Regions from separate parts of the Pseudomonas sp. BS3782 TE3695 genome, predicted to be linked through region 2. Evidence: predicted binding sites of a transcription regulator. Region 2 holds the regulator's gene; each other region holds the start of a gene.
The links. Region 2 encodes FliA, which starts transcription of late flagellar genes. Its sites were predicted from a motif close to CTAAAGTTTNNNNNNNNNNNGCCGNTAA; they were not measured.
Positions count from the first base shown of each region.

Region 1: ABH909_RS09610 (flagellar protein MotY) is a predicted target of FliA. The motif match lies at 1,040-1,067, and genes of this name have one in related genera.
Region 3: motA (flagellar motor stator protein MotA) is a predicted target of FliA. The motif match lies at 878-905, and genes of this name have one in related genera.
Region 4: ABH909_RS13225 (methyl-accepting chemotaxis protein) is a predicted target of FliA. The motif match lies at 1,007-1,034, and genes of this name have one in related genera.

Region 1 covers NZ_JBNDKB010000001.1:2,115,963-2,119,954, reverse strand. Annotated here, with positions in the region: gene ABH909_RS09610 (flagellar protein MotY) at 67-975, opposite strand; gene pyrC (dihydroorotase) at 1,134-2,180, shown strand; gene rnt (ribonuclease T) at 2,177-2,854, shown strand; gene ABH909_RS09595 (peroxiredoxin) at 2,971-3,573, opposite strand; gene ABH909_RS09590 (bacterioferritin-associated ferredoxin) at 3,899-3,992, shown strand, end outside.
Region 2 covers NZ_JBNDKB010000001.1:5,309,920-5,313,911, reverse strand. Annotated here, with positions in the region: gene flhF (flagellar biosynthesis protein FlhF) at 1-1,226, shown strand, start outside; gene fleN (flagellar synthesis regulator FleN) at 1,343-2,173, shown strand; gene fliA (RNA polymerase sigma factor FliA) at 2,170-2,910, shown strand; gene ABH909_RS23935 (chemotaxis response regulator CheY) at 3,079-3,450, shown strand; gene ABH909_RS23930 (protein phosphatase CheZ) at 3,481-3,992, shown strand, end outside.
Region 3 covers NZ_JBNDKB010000001.1:200,746-204,737, forward strand. Annotated here, with positions in the region: gene motA (flagellar motor stator protein MotA) at 1-809, opposite strand, end outside; gene ABH909_RS00940 (HDOD domain-containing protein) at 965-2,497, shown strand; gene ABH909_RS00945 (rhodanese-like domain-containing protein) at 2,809-3,624, shown strand; gene asd (archaetidylserine decarboxylase) at 3,643-3,992, shown strand, end outside.
Region 4 covers NZ_JBNDKB010000001.1:2,870,562-2,874,553, reverse strand. Annotated here, with positions in the region: gene ABH909_RS13230 (SDR family NAD(P)-dependent oxidoreductase) at 1-749, opposite strand, end outside; gene ABH909_RS13225 (methyl-accepting chemotaxis protein) at 1,065-2,630, shown strand; gene ABH909_RS13220 (alpha/beta family hydrolase) at 2,804-3,478, opposite strand; gene ccoN (cytochrome-c oxidase, cbb3-type subunit I) at 3,588-3,992, shown strand, end outside.

The sequences.
Region 1 (3,992 bases), 3.2 Mb from region 2:
AGAGGCGCGACAGCTTATGACGACGAAGCGACAGATTATGTCGAGCGAGCGACGATTTCAGCGGGTTCAGGAGGTCTTCGCGCTGCCCGCGGAAGCAGTCGCTGGAGGCGCCGGTTGCTCGATCGGCGCTACCCGTTCAAGGCGTACGGCAACCCGGCGGTTTTTCGCCCGATTGGCGGCGTTATTGTTCGGCGCCAGAGGATAGCGCTCACCGTGAAAACGCAGGGTGATCTGCGATTCCTGGATACCATTGGCCTTGAAGAAGTCCATCACGGCCAGCGCCCTGCGTCGCGACAATTCGCGGTTGGTCAGGCGGTTGCCGCTGTTGTCGGAATGGCCGTCGAGCTCAATATGGTTGACCGTCGGATCGGCTTTCATGAATTCCAGCATGACCTGTAAATGGGCCTTGGCTTGGGCGTCGAGATCGATACCCTCCCCCGGAAAGCCGATTTGGGACTGCTTCACCTGCTCGAAATTCTGCGGTAGCAACTTGGCCACGCACCCCTGATAGTCACTGTAGGCCTTGCTGAATTTGACTGGCAGCAGACGAACTTCGGATACCCGCCCCTCGCCCGAGGAGTGTCGAACCACCGGGCTGCGACCGTCCAGCAACCCGCTGATCAGGCGCCCGGCCTGAAGTTGCGAGCTGTTGAACAGCACGTTGCCACTGCCCATTCGCACCGAGCCCAGGTTGATGTCGCCACGCCCCGGCTGCCATGGCGCAGCGGCCGCCAGCAAGGTCGCGGAACCGCCACCGATCATCGAGTTGTAGGCCTTCAAGCGAAATGTCGCCTGTTCGCCGGCGCGACGCACGAACTCTCCCGAGCCGAAATCGGTGATGGGCTGAGTCAGGCGGCATTCGAACTTGTCACCTTCGACCGTCCACTCGATGCTCTCCAGACGGGTCTGGAAAGTGAGCGCCATCGCAGGAAGGCTGGCAAACACACTGAGCAAGGCTAAATAACGCTGGCGCACGGGAGGGCTCCACTGGCTTGTGCAACAAAAAGACCGAAACACATCTTTACGGCATACCTGTTGGATATCGGAAGCTTGCCGCAAAACTTGATAGCGAGTGCCTGCAAGAGTCTTTTCCGGTAGCATTCCCCTGAGTTTGACCCGCCTGGAATCCCCTCATGTCCGACCGCCTGACCCTGCTGCGTCCCGACGACTGGCATATTCATCTTCGCGATGGTGCTGTGTTGACCAATACCGTCGCGGATGTCGCGCGCACCTTTGGTCGCGCCATCATCATGCCCAACCTGGTACCGCCGGTACGCAACGCTGCTGAAGCCAATGGCTATCGCCAGCGGATTCTCGCCGCGCGTCCGGCCGGCAGCCGTTTCGAACCGCTGATGGTTCTGTACCTGACCGACCGCACCCAGCCCGAAGAAATTCGTGAGGCCAAGGCCAGCGGTTTCGTTCACGCCGCCAAGTTGTACCCGGCCGGCGCGACCACCAACTCGGACTCGGGCGTCACCAGCATCGACAAGATTTTCCCTGCACTCGAGGCCATGGCCGACGTCGGGATGCCCTTGTTGGTTCACGGTGAAGTCACCCGTGGCGATGTCGACGTTTTCGATCGCGAAAAGATCTTCATCGATGAGCACTTGCGTCGAGTGGTCGAGCGTTTCCCGACCCTCAAAGTGGTGTTCGAACACATCACCACCGCTGATGCCGTGCAGTTCGTCAACGAGGCTTCGGCCAACGTCGGCGCAACCATCACCGCCCATCACCTGCTGTACAACCGCAACCACATGCTGGTGGGCGGGATTCGGCCGCACTTCTATTGCCTGCCGATCCTCAAACGCAATACCCACCAGGAAGCCCTGCTCGACGCCGCCACCAGTGGCAGCGACAAGTTCTTCCTGGGCACCGACTCGGCGCCCCATGCCCAGCACGCCAAAGAAGCGGCTTGCGGCTGTGCTGGTTGCTACACCGCTTATGCCGCGATCGAGATGTATGCCGAAGCCTTTGAACAGCGCAACGCGCTGGATAAACTCGAAGCCTTCGCCAGCCTTAATGGCCCGCGCTTCTACGGCCTGCCGGTGAACACCGATCGCATCACCCTGGTCCGCGATGAGTGGACCGCCCCAACCAGCCTGCCATTTGGTGAGCTGACTGTAATCCCGCTGCGCGCCGGTGAAAAACTGCGCTGGCGCCTGCTGGAGGAACACGCGTGAGTGAAGACCATTTCGACGATGAACAGGACGGTCAAGGCAACGGAGGTGGTCCTCGTCATCCAATGGCTGCCAGATTCCGCGGTTACCTGCCGGTTGTCGTCGACGTAGAAACCGGCGGCTTCAATTCGGCCACCGATGCCTTGCTGGAAATTGCGGCGACCACCATTGCCATGGACGAAAAAGGCTTTGTGTATCCCGATCACACCTACTTCTTCCGCGTCGAGCCATTTGAAGGCGCGAACATCGAAGCGGCCGCTCTGGAATTCACCGGGATCAAACTCGATCACCCGTTGCGCATGGCCGTGAGTGAAGAAGCGGCCCTGACTGACATTTTCCGCGGCATCCGCAAGGCCCTGAAAGCCAACGGCTGCAAACGGGCAATTCTGGTCGGGCACAACAGCAGCTTCGATCTGGGCTTCCTCAACGCCGCTGTCGCACGCCTGGACATGAAACGTAACCCGTTTCATCCATTTTCCAGCTTCGATACCGCGACCCTCGCCGGTCTCGCCTACGGTCAAACCGTATTGGCCAAGGCCTGTCAGGCAGCCGATATCGACTTCGACGGTCGCGAGGCTCATTCGGCTCGCTACGACACCGAGAAGACTGCCGAGCTGTTCTGCGGCATCGTCAATCGCTGGAAACAAATGGGCGGCTGGGAAGACTACAACGACTGATCCATCACTCATCTGATGCCGAGGGAGCTTGCTCTTTCAAAGTGAACAGCATGGGTTTATCCCGCCCATAAAAAAACCGGCCTCATCAGCCGGTTTTTTTATGCCTCGAACGTGCCTTACAGCGCAGCAGCGTGCTCGGTCAGGTAGGCAGCAACGCCTTCTGGCGAAGCGTTCATGCCCTTGTCGCCTTTTTTCCAGTTGGCAGGGCAAACTTCGCCATGCGCTTCGTGGAATTGCAGAGCGTCGACCAGACGGATCAGCTCTTCCATATTACGGCCCAGCGGCAGGTCGTTGATGATCTGCGAGCGGACAACGCCTTTGTCGTCGATCAGGAAGGCGCCACGGAATGCAACGCCGTCAGCGGACTGAACGTCGTAAGCCTTCATGATTTCCTGCTTGATGTCGGCAGCCATGGTGTAACGAACCTGACCGATACCGCCATTGTTCACCGGGGTGTTACGCCATGCATTGTGAGTGAAGTGCGAGTCGATCGACACCGCGACCACTTCCACGTTGCGCTCTGCGAAGTCAGCCATGCGGTTGTCCAGAGCGATCAGCTCGGACGGGCAAACGAAGGTGAAGTCCAGTGGGTAGAAGAACACCAGGCCGTATTTGCCTTTGATGGCCGAGGACAGGGTGAAGCTGTCTACGATTTCGCCATTGCCGAGTACGGCCGGTACGGTGAAGTCAGGGGCTTGTTTGCCTACGAGTACGCTCATTGGATATCTCCTGGTGTAATAACGTTGAAGAACAGGGTTCATGCCAGCCTGCCACCCTCGGGCGACAGCCCTGTGACACAAACCTGCTTCGCAAAAGGCCGACCATCATACACCGCGTTTTTCACCTGTCCTTAGCGCCTTAATGGTTTTTTTCCTGGACGGTAAAAAGACTGCTTCTATATTTTTCGCCTGACAGCGTGAGATGAAACCGTTCGTCAGTCACAGGCCCTTATGACAAAAACCTTTCAGAAACCACTTTGACAATCATTCTCGTTAACATTAAGATCCATCGCAATTGAGTCACAACCAGCGACGGTTTTCACTTATGTATGTCTGCCTCTGCACTGGCGTCACCGATGGTCAAATCCGCGATGCAATCTATGAAGGTTGCTGCAGTTATCGGGAAGTTCGTCAGGCCA
Region 2 (3,992 bases):
CCGGCGGTGTCGAGCTGACGGCTGCGCTGGATTACAAATTGTCGGCGCTGGCCCCGCGTGTTCCGAACATGGAACTCGAGGACGAGCTGCGCAAGACCCAGTCGCGGATCGTGACCGCCCAGGCCGAACTGAGCCTGCGTAGCGATGGCGAGAGCGACAACAGCACCAATCGCCAATTGTTCGCCGGCCTGCCGCTGACCGCCGCCGAGCCGCTGATCGAACCGACTTACGCTGAACCTCGTCGTGCTGCACCCGCCCCCGCGCCAGCCTCCGGCGCAGTTGACCCGCGAGCCTTCGATTCGATGCGTTTCGAGCTCAACAGCTTGCGTGAATTGATGGAAGTGCAACTCGGCTCGCTGGCCTGGAATCAGCTGCAAGGCAGCCGTCCGGCCCAGGCTAACCTCTGGCGTCGCCTGCAACGCATCGGTCTGTCCGGGCCGTTGTCGCGCGATCTGCTGGCACTGATTACCGATATTGATGAACCCCGTCAGGCCTGGCGCATGTTGCTCGCGCACTTGGCGCGGATGATCGCCACTCCGGAAGTCGAGCCGTTGGAAGAGGGTGGTGTGATTGCGATGGTTGGCCCGGCAGGCATGGGCAAGACCACCACGCTGGCCAAGCTCGCAGCGCGTTATGTGCTCAAGTACGGCGCGCAAAACATCGCGCTGGTGAGCATGGACAGCTATCGCATCGGCGCTCAGGAACAGCTCAAGACCCTGGGCCGCATCCTCAACGTGTCGGTCACCCACGTCGACCCGGGCCAATCGCTGGTGCAGGCGCTGGAGCCTTTGCTGCGCAAACGCGTGGTGCTGATCGATACCGCCGGCCTGCAAGCCAGCGACCCGGCACTGCGCATGCAGCTCGAAAGCCTGGCTGGACGGGGCATCAAATCAAAAAATTATCTGGTCTTGGCAACCACCAGCCAGAAACAGGTTCTAACCGCCGCTTATCACAGTTACAAACGTTGCGGCCTTGCCGGCTGCATCCTGACTAAACTGGATGAAACGGCAAGCTTGGGCGAGGTGTTGAGCCTGGCCATCAGTCATGAACTGCCGGTGGCTTACCTCACCGATGGCCCGCGGATCCCGGATGATTTGCATCTGCCGCGTCGTCATCAGTTGGTCAGCCGCGCCGTTAGCGTGCAAATGCAGGAAGAACCCAGCGAAGAAGCCATGGCTGACATGTTCGCTGATATTTACCACAGCCCGACCAAGCAGGTTGGCTGAGGTACTAATGAACAGTTTTTGTACCTACATCGATGGTCTGCCATGCATTGTTCAGTTGGTGAACGCGCAGCCAGTAATGTGGCCTCCGTCTAAGTAAGACAAGGTAAAGAAATAACATGGGCAGCATGCATCCCGTACAGGTGATCGCGGTGACCGGCGGCAAAGGTGGCGTCGGGAAGACTAACGTGTCAGTGAACTTGTCCCTGGCTCTAGCTGAGCTCGGCCGGCGCGTCATGCTGCTGGATGCCGATCTGGGACTGGCGAACGTCGACGTCCTGCTGGGACTGACACCCAAACGCACCTTGGCCGACGTGATCGAAGGCCGCTGTGAGCTGCGCGACGTACTGTTGCAAGGGCCCGGCGGCATCCGCATCGTCCCGGCGGCGTCCGGCACCCAGAGCATGGTTCATTTGAGCCCGGCCCAGCATGCCGGCCTGATCCAGGCTTTCAGCGACATTGGCGACAACCTCGACGTATTGGTGATCGACACCGCTGCGGGTATTGGTGACTCGGTAGTCAGTTTCGTTCGCGCAGCCCAGGAAGTGCTGCTGGTGGTGTGCGATGAACCGACCTCGATTACCGACGCCTACGCGCTGATCAAATTGTTGAATCGCGACTACGGCATGAACCGCTTCCGCGTCCTGGCCAACATGGCGCAGAGCCCGCAGGAAGGGCGCAATCTGTTCGCCAAGTTGACCAAGGTCACGGATCGTTTCCTCGACGTCGCCTTGCAATACGTCGGTGCCGTGCCTTACGACGAAAGCGTGCGCAAGGCCGTGCAGAAGCAGCGTGCTGTCTACGAAGCCTTCCCGCGTTCCAAGTGCGCCCTGGCGTTCAAGGCCATTGCACAAAAGGTCGATACCTGGCCACTGCCGGCCAACCCGCGTGGGCACCTGGAGTTTTTCGTCGAGCGCCTCGTGCAACAGACCGCAGGACCCGTCCTATGACAGCCAGTGGCTACAACCTCTACAAGAAGTCGGCACGTGACGCGCAGTACGAGCTGATCGAGCGTTACGCGCCACTGGTCAAACGCATTGCCTACCACTTGCTGGCGCGTCTGCCGGCCAGTGTCCAGGTCGAAGACCTGATCCAGGCCGGGATGATCGGCCTGCTTGAAGTATCAACCAAATACGACGCCAGCAAAGGCGCGAGCTTCGAGACGTACGCGGGCATTCGAATCCGCGGCGCGATGCTCGATGAAGTGCGCAAGGGGGACTGGGCACCACGTTCGGTTCACCGCAATACCCGCATGGTCAGCGACGCAATTCGCTCGATTGAAGCTAAAACCGGCCGTGACGCTAAAGATCACGAAGTTGCGGCCGAACTCCAATTGAGTCTCGACGATTATTACGGGATTTTGAACGACACCCTCGGTAGCCGGTTATTCAGTTTCGACGATCTGTTGCAGGACGGCGAACACGAAGGGCTGCACGAGGATGGCGCCAGTGCTCATCTCGAGCCGTCGCGCGATCTGGAAGATGAACGCTTCCAGGCGGCGCTGGCGGACGCGATTGCCAATTTGCCGGAGCGTGAGCGACTGGTGTTGGCGCTGTACTACGACGAAGAGTTGAATCTCAAGGAAATCGGTGAGGTCCTGGGGGTCAGCGAATCGCGGGTCAGCCAGTTACACAGCCAGTGCGCGGCCCGTTTGCGGGGGCGTTTGGGGGAGTGGCGAGCGCGCTGACAGGCAGTGTGGGGACACTGCGAACGAGGTGGGTACGGCATTTTGCTGCATCGGCCACGGCCCGTTGTAATCCATGCAACTGTTGAGTGTTACGCCGAATTGATTGAACGGCGCGTTCAGGTGCTGCGCGCGTTTTAAGACTGCTTGGAGGTCGAATTGGACAAGAATATGAAAATCCTCATCGTTGATGACTTCTCAACGATGCGGCGGATCATAAAAAACCTGTTGCGTGACCTTGGGTTCACCAACACGGTCGAGGCGGATGACGGTATTACCGCGATTCCGGTCCTCAACAGCGGGAGCATCGACTTTCTGGTGACGGACTGGAACATGCCCGGCATGACCGGTATCGATCTGCTGCGCCACGTGCGTGCCGATGAAAAACTCAAACACCTGCCGGTGTTGATGGTCACGGCCGAAGCCAAGCGCGAGCAAATCATCGAAGCCGCTCAGGCGGGCGTGAACGGCTATGTGGTCAAGCCATTCACGGCTCAAGCGTTGAAAGACAAGATTGAAAAGATCTTCGAACGCATCGGTTGATGTGCAAAGCCAGTCCGTCACGGGGGAGCTATGGGGCATAACGAATCTTCACAGGGCGATTTTGAATCGACCCTGAAAAAACACGCGGTCGAACTGGTCGAGAGCCTTGAAAAAGGCAGGTTCGGCGACGCTGTGCAACTGATCCATGAGCTCAACCAGACCCGTGACCGCGGCCTGTATCAGGAAGTGGGCAAGCTCACTCGCGAGCTGCATAGCGCGATCGTCAATTTCCAGATTGACCCGCACATGCCGCAAGCCGAGGAAGTGTCTCAGATCACGGATGCCACCGAGCGCCTGGGTTATGTGGTCAAGCTGACCGAGGCCGCGGCCAACCGCACCATGGACCTGGTGGAAAACGCCACGCCGCTGATCAACAGCCTGAGCGACGAAGCTCAGGCGCTGAGCACGGATTGGGGGCGGTTCATGCGTCGCGAAGTCGGGGCCGAAGAGTTCCGCGAGCTGGCCCGGCGGGTCGACGGTTTCCTGACCCGCAGCAGTGAAGACAACCGCGTCGTATCGAGCAACCTCAACGACATTCTGCT
Region 3 (3,992 bases), 5.1 Mb from region 2:
CGGTGCGCCGGGTACAGAACCTTGCGACCGAATTCCACTGCCAGCGATGGCGGCATGCCGGAAGCCGAAGCCACCAGCGAGGCCTTGATGGCTTCGTAGACGTTCAGTTCTTCCTTGGCATCGTGGCCCAGCGCATGGGCCAGCGGGCCAAAGAAACCATAGGCCGCGAGAATACCGAAGAAGGTACCTACCAGCGCCGCACCTACGTGCAAGCCAATCATTTTCTGGTCGCTTTCACCCAGCGAAGCCATGGTCACCACGATACCCAATACCGCCGCAACGATACCGAAACCCGGCATGGCATCGGCGATGCCGTTGACTGCGTGAGAGGGGTGGTCCAGGTCTTCCTTGAGGCTGGTCAGTTCCATGTCGAACAAGCCTTCAAGCTCATGGGGAGCCATGTTGCCGGAAGACATGATGCGCAGGTAATCGCAGATGTACGCCGTCATGCGGTCATCTTTCAAGACTGACGGGTATTTGGCGAAGATCGGGCTCGCGGCGGCATCTTCGATGTCGCCTTCGATTGCCATCATGCCTTCGCGACGGCTCTTGTTGAGGATCTCGTAAATCAGCCCCAACACTTCCAGGTAGAAGGTGTGGTTGAAACGCGAACTGAACATGCCCAAGGATTTCTTGAGCACATGCATCGTCATATGACCGGGGTTGGCTTGCAGGAATGCACCAAGGGCCGCGCCACCGATAATCATCACCTCGAAAGGCTGTATGAGGGCGGCAATCTTGCCGTGGGAAAGCACGTATCCGCCGAGCACGCTCGCGAATACGACGATGATGCCGATAATTTTAGCCATAGGTAGGAGAGCACTTACTGAGTCGGGTTCAAGGTCATATTCGGAAGTTAAAAAATCTCTTCTTCTCCTTATCGGCAAAACTGCGCCAGACTATAGCCAGTTAAGGCGAAAAGCCAATTTGGCCCACGCAGGGATAGGTAAAGCAGCGTCCAGACATGGCTAACGAAACGAACGTTCCAACGCCAAAACCGACCACGCTCGAAGGCTGGGTCAAGCTGCTCGATGGTGTGCGCCTGCCGGTTCCGCAAGCCAGTCACGACCGCGTCTGCAAAGCCATCCGCGATAGCCGCAGCTCGCTGCGCGACATTGCCGAAATGATGCAGGACAGCCCGGCCCTGGCCTTGAGTGTGATTCGCGAAGCCAATCGCCACACTCATGGCAGCATGGCCACGCCTGCTGAAAATCTTGAAGTGGCAATCAATCGGCTCGGTTTGAAACGCACCGAAGAATTGCTCGAGCGCTTGCCCGCCGAACCCCAATCGCAGATCCCTGTTGCCCTGCGCCAGCTTCAGTTGATCAGCCAGCACGCCACTCAACAGGCCAATGGTTTTTTTGCCAGTCGCCTGGCGCGGTTGTGGCAGGACATCCACTGGGGCAGCCTGCTGTTTCTTTCGCCACTGTGGCCCATGGCGTTGACCCATCCGCAATTGCTTGAAGAGTGGGAACTGCGGGTCATTCATAAAGGCGAGTCGGCGCGCAACGTCGAGAAGCAATTGTTCGGCGTGCGTCTGCTGGAAATCTGTCTGGCGCTGGTGGATGTCTGGCGTTTGCCGATCTGGGTTCAGCAGGGTTATCGGCTGCTGCTCAATGAACAACGCGAACTGGTGAAAGTCCTGCGCATTGCACGGGACGATGATCACCCGCTACGCCAACAGAATCGTCTCGATGACGACCCTACATTGCGGCGCTGGCTTAATCAGCCCGCCAACACCGTGCTGTTGGCCAATGGTCTGGCGTTGTCGGCACAACAGGCCTGGGACAGTCCTCACTGTGAACGCTGGCAGTACCTGACCAGCCTTTATCTGCAAATGCCGATGGATGAAGTGCAGCAACAGTTGCACCAACAGGCCGCCAACAGCGCCCGGCAACATGCCATGCCGGACCTCTGGCACCCGGCCGAATCGCTGATCTGGCCGCAGGGCATGAACCGCGTTCACGCTGGTTTGCTACCGGCTCCGGCACCCACCGCCGAAGACTTGGCGAAGTGGCGTAAACAATGTGCCGAGTTGCTGCTGGAGCCGAGCCGGTTTACCAATGCCATGCACTTGACCACATCGGCCCGAGAAGCCCTGGTGGCGTGTGGCATGCGGCGAGTGATGATCCTGATGGCCGATCGCACACACGCCAATTTGCGTGTGCACCAGATTGCCGGGCTACCCAAAGAAATGGCCGGCCTGAATCTGGCGGTCAGCCAGAGTGCTGTGCTGCAGCGGCTGCTCGCACAACAGGCTCAGGTGCGCCTGACGCCGGCCAACAATGCCCAATTCTCGGCCCTGTTGCCGGCCAGCCTGCGTTCGCTATTCAGCGGTGAACACCTGCTACTGCGTTCTCTGGTCAACAATGGTCGGGTGATCATGATCGTGGTGGCGGATCAGGGCGGCGGGCCGTTCTCGGAAATCAGCATGCAGGCGTTCGGCAAAACCGCGCAATGCATTGAAAAAGCCCTGCACAGTTTTAGCCATCGCTAGGGCTTGATGCCAGTCAGTTAGTGAAGGCCAAAACCTGTGGCGAGGGGGCTTGCCCCCGCTGGACTGCGAAGCAGTCACAAAACCTGCAACCTCGTTCTGCCAGACACACCGCAGGCAGCGGATTTGCGACTGCTTCGCAGCCGAACGGGGGCAAGCCCCCTCGCCACAGGTTCTGCCCTTGCCGCGCCCTTTTCTTGACTGACATTAACTGCCATAGCCTGTCATCCATTGTTTCCCGTGCAGAAATAACTGATAACAGGCCCTCATGACGCTGCGCTACAATCCTCCCCTTTGTGCTCTGGAGACCTCACATGTCTGACTTCTCTGGCTTGGCGCTGGTGATCGAGCCGAGCGACCTGCTCCCGCGTCTCGACTCCCGCGAACTGATTCTGGTGGACCTCACCAGCAGCGCCCGCTATGCCGCCGGGCATATCCCCGGGGCACGCTTTGTCGACCCAAAACGTACTCAACTGGGTCAGGCGCCTGCGCCGGGCCTGCTGCCGACCCAAGCCGCGCTTGAAGCATTGTTCGGTGAACTGGGCCATAACCCCGATGCGGTCTATGTCGTCTATGACGATGAAGGCGGCGGTTGGGCCGGGCGCTTTATCTGGCTGCTGGATGTCATCGGCCACAGCAAGTATCACTATATCGATGGTGGCCTGAAGGCCTGGCTGGCGGAAGGCATGCCCATGTCGATCCAGATCCCGCCAACGGTCGGTGGACCAGTCGCCCTGACGCTGCACGACGAGCCCACCGCCACCCGCGAATACCTGCAAAGCCGTCTCGGTGCCGCCGACCTGGCGATCTGGGACGCACGCGGGCCGCTGGAATACTCCGGCGAGAAAGTGCTGGCGGCCAAGGGCGGGCATATTCCCGGTGCGGTCAATTTCGAGTGGACAGCGGGCATGGATCAGGCGCGCAACCTGCGCATCCGCACCGACATGCCAAAAATCCTGGAACAACTCGGTATCACCAAAGACAAAGAAGTCATTACCCACTGCCAGACTCATCATCGTTCTGGCTTCACGTATCTAGTAGCCAAGTCGCTCGGTTATCCGCGAGTCAAAGGTTACGCCGGCTCTTGGGGCGAATGGGGCAACCATCCCGACACGCCCGTAGAGATTTAAGTTTTTCAAGGACAGTCAATGAATAAGCGTTTGTTTATCCTCAGCCAATACCTGCTGCCCCATCACTTGCTCTCGCGACTGGCCGGCTGCATTGCCGAATGCCGCGTGCGCTGGTTCAAGAACGCCTTGACCACCTGGTTCGCCAAGCGTTATCAAGTGGACATGTCCCAGGCACTGGTCGAAGACCTGACGGCTTACGAGCATTTCAATGCGTTCTTCACTCGTGCCTTGAAAGACGGCGCTCGCCCGCTGGACCCAACCCCAGGCGCGATCCTCAGCCCGGCTGACGGTGCCGTCAGCCAGCTCGGCCCGATCGAACACGGTCGTGTTTTCCAGGCCAAGGGTCACAGCTTCAGCGTGCTGGAACT
Region 4 (3,992 bases), 2.4 Mb from region 2:
GCCTTGTCGTAATCCTTCAGGTAGAACAGTCCCGCGCCTTCAGAGCGGACATAACCATCAGCAGACTCATCGAATACATGGCATTGCCCCGTGCGCGATAACATTGAGGCCTTGGAAAAGATCAGGAAGCCAAAAGGATGAAGATGCAGACTGACACCACCAGTAATCGCCTGGTCGATATCGCCGTTCTGAATGGCCTGGCAAGCCTGGTGAAAGGCAATCAGGGAAGAAGAGCACGCCGTGTCGATGGCCATGCTCGGACCTTGCAGGTCATAAAAAAAAGATAAGCGGTTGGCCGCGATACTGAAGGTATTGCCGGTAGCGGTTGCCGCATCAACCGTCGACAAATCATGCGTCAGGCGATAACCGTAGTCGACACTGGCAATTCCAAGGTAAACACCGCAATTGCTGCCACGCAGGCTCGACGGTTTGACCCCGGCGTTCTCGAACACTTCCCAGCCAAGCTCCAGCAACAGCCGCTGCTGAGGATCCATGACCGCCGCTTCACGAGGAGAAATATTGAAGAAGCCGGCATCGAACGTGGAAATATCGCCCAGGGAGCCGGAGGCAAAGGTATAGGACGTTGCAGGATTAGCCTTGTCCGGATGCAGGAACTCGTCCCTGGACCATCGAGAAAAATCCACTTCGGTGATAAAACTCTTCCTGTCCAGCAGGTGCGGCCAAAAAGTTGCAGAAGTGGAGCCTGGAAAACGGAACGACGTCCCTATGATTGCAACTTTCTTACGCATTGCTACTAACCCTTTTCATCCCCAGCCCTTTTCAGAAGCTGGACAACAATCAAATCCCATTAATGCTGGAAACCCGGCGACACTTTGAGTGTTATGCAGCCTACAAAACCCTGACCGTAGATAACGTCCTACACAAAATAGCGGCGAATCATACGCGCCGAGTCCATTAAGGGGAACCTGAAAAGCGTCCCCCGGAGCAGGTCAAACCTTTCAAGAAGACCGGGAATATGAGACACGCGCAGGGGCCTGAAAAAACATTCAATAAATCCGCGACGCAGCCGATAACACCTGAAAGCCTTGCGGATTGAAAAAGCCATGCGTAACAACCAGCCCATTACCCAACGCGAACGGACCTTCCCGGCTCAGCAACGATTGATTTCCACTACCGATGCCAAGGGCGTGATCACCTACTGCAACGACGCTTTCGTCGACATCAGCGGGTTTTCTCGTGAGGAACTGATCCGTGCGCCGCATAACCTGGTCCGTCACCCTGACGTCCCGGCTGCGGTGTTCGCGCATATGTGGGGCACACTGAAGCAAGGCTTGCCATGGATGGGCATTGTCAAGAATCGCTGCAAGACCGGTGACCACTACTGGGTTAACGCCTATGTCACACCGGTATTCGAGGGCAATCAGGTGATCGGTTACGAATCGGTGCGGGTCAAACCCACCGCCGAGCAGATCCGCCGCGCCGAAGCGCTCTATCAACGCATCAACCAGGGCAAGTCAGCCGTTCCTCAAACCGATAAATGGCTGCCGGTGCTTCAAGACTGGCTCCCGTTCATTCTGGTCAGCCAGTTGAGCTTCATGATCGGCGCTACCCTGACGTCCCAATGGGGCTTCGCCCTCGCCGCCGGCCTTTCGGTGCCGTTGGGCTTGATGGGCTTGAGCTGGCAACAGCGCGGTATCAAGCGTTTGCTGCGCCTGGCCGAGCAGACCACGTCCGACCCGCTGATCGCGCAGATGTATACCGACAGCCGTGGCGCCCAGGCACGTTTGGAGATGTCGATCCTCAGCCAGGAAGCACGCCTGAAAACCTGCCTGACCCGCCTGCAGGACACCGCCGAACACCTGACCGAGCAAGCGAAACAGTCCGACACCCTGGCGCACAACAGCTCCACCGGCCTGGAACGTCAACGCGTGGAAACCGAGCAAGTGGCCACCGCTGTGAATCAGATGGCGGCCACCACTCAGGAAGTCGCCAGCCACGTGCAGCGCACCGCCGACGCCACTCAGGAAGCCAATCGCCTGACCGGTCGTGGTCGCGACATCGCCGGGGAAACCCGTGAAGCCATTCAGCGCTTGTCGGTGGTGGTCGGTGAAACCGGCCTGACGGTCACGCAACTGGCCAAGGACAGCGACGAAATCGGCGGCGTGGTCGATGTGATCAAAGGCATCGCCGACCAGACCAACCTGCTGGCCTTGAACGCCGCGATTGAAGCCGCGCGTGCCGGCGAGATGGGCCGTGGTTTTGCGGTGGTGGCCGACGAAGTGCGTCAACTGGCGCAACGCACCAGTGAATCCACCGGGCAGATCCACGCCCTGATCGCCAAGCTGCAGCAAACCGCCAGCACTGCGGTGCAAACCATGGAAGCCGGGCATCGTCAGGCCGAAGAAGGTGTGGCGCGGGTACTGGAAGCGGATCAGGCGCTGGTGGGCATCAGCGAAGCGGTGGCCAACATCACCGACATGACCACGCAAATCGCTGCCGCCACCGAAGAACAGAGTGCAGTGGCCGAAGAAATCAGCCGTAACATCAGCAATATCTCGCAGCTGGCTGACCAGACCTCGGAACAGGCACAGCACTCGGCGCTGTTGAGTGAAGAACTGACCAAGACCGCGAATACCCAGTATTCGTTGGTGGAGCGGTTTAACCGCTAACAACAAAGTCAAAAGATCGCAGGCTGCGCCAGCTCCTACATTTAAATGGTGTACATCCTGTAGGAGCTGCCGAAGGCTGCGATCTTTTGATCTTGCTTCTCGCCAGCTCCTACATTTGAATGGTGTACATCCTGTAGGAGCTGCCGAAGGCTGCGATCTTTTGATCTTGCTTCTCACAGAAATCCGGCGACCTTCTTCGCTGTCGCGTCCAAGTGCTGCTCGTGACTAAACCCCGAAGCCTTCAACGGCTTCAAATCATGATCCGCCGCCTCCAGCCAGAACACCTCGATACTCGGCGCCAACGTGTAAGCCTCGACGGCCGCCCGATTGCCCAGCGCATCCCGCTCACCCTGAACAATCAACGTGCGCGTCTTCAATCCCGCCAGATGCTCGACCCGCGGCTTCTCCGGTTTGCCCACCGCATAAAACGGATACCCCAAACATACCAAGGCATCCGCGCCCAGCTCATCGGCCAACAAACTCGCCATCCGCCCGCCCATGGACTTGCCGCCCATGGCCAGGCGCCCAGCGACATGGCGTCGCACCACGGCATACACCTCACGCCAGCATTCCTGCAATTTTGGCGCCGGGTTCGGGGGACGTTTACCGCCATCGATACGCCGCTGTGCCATGTAGGGAAACTCGAAGCGCAACACGTTGACCCCATGCGCGGCAAGGCGCTCAGCCATGTCGCTCATCCAGCCGCTGTCCATCGGCGCCCCGGCGCCGTGAGCGAGAATCAGCGTTGCCGAGGCCGGCGTGGTGGCGGCATTCCACAACCATCCATGATCCCGCACACACCGCGCCCATTGATCCCCGTCAATACTGGCCTTGTGCTCTTTGTCCATGCTTGCCTCGCTTTTAGTCTGCCTATAACTCCAGGCGAAGAGAGCGTCTGCCGTGCGGCTTACTCGCAAAGGCAGGCCCTCACTTCGGCTGAACCGTGGATGGGGAACCATGAACACTTCTATCAGTACCGCCTACAACTACAAGGTGGTCCGCCAATTCGCCATTATGACGGTGGTGTGGGGCATCGTCGGCATGGGGCTCGGGGTTTTTCTCGCCGCCCAATTGGTCTGGCCTGAACTCAACTTCAACCTGCCGTGGACCAGCTTCGGCCGCTTGCGCCCGCTGCATACCAACGCGGTGATTTTCGCCTTCGGCGGCTGCGCCCTGTTCGCCAGTTCGTTCTATTCAGTACAACGCACCTGCCAGACCCGATTGTTCGCGCCGAAGATCGCCGCGTTCTGCTTCTGGGGCTGGCAACTGGTGATCCTGCTGGCAGCCATCAGCCTGCCACTGGGTTATACCAGTTCCAAGGAATACGCAGAACTGGAATGGCCGATCGACATCCTGATCACC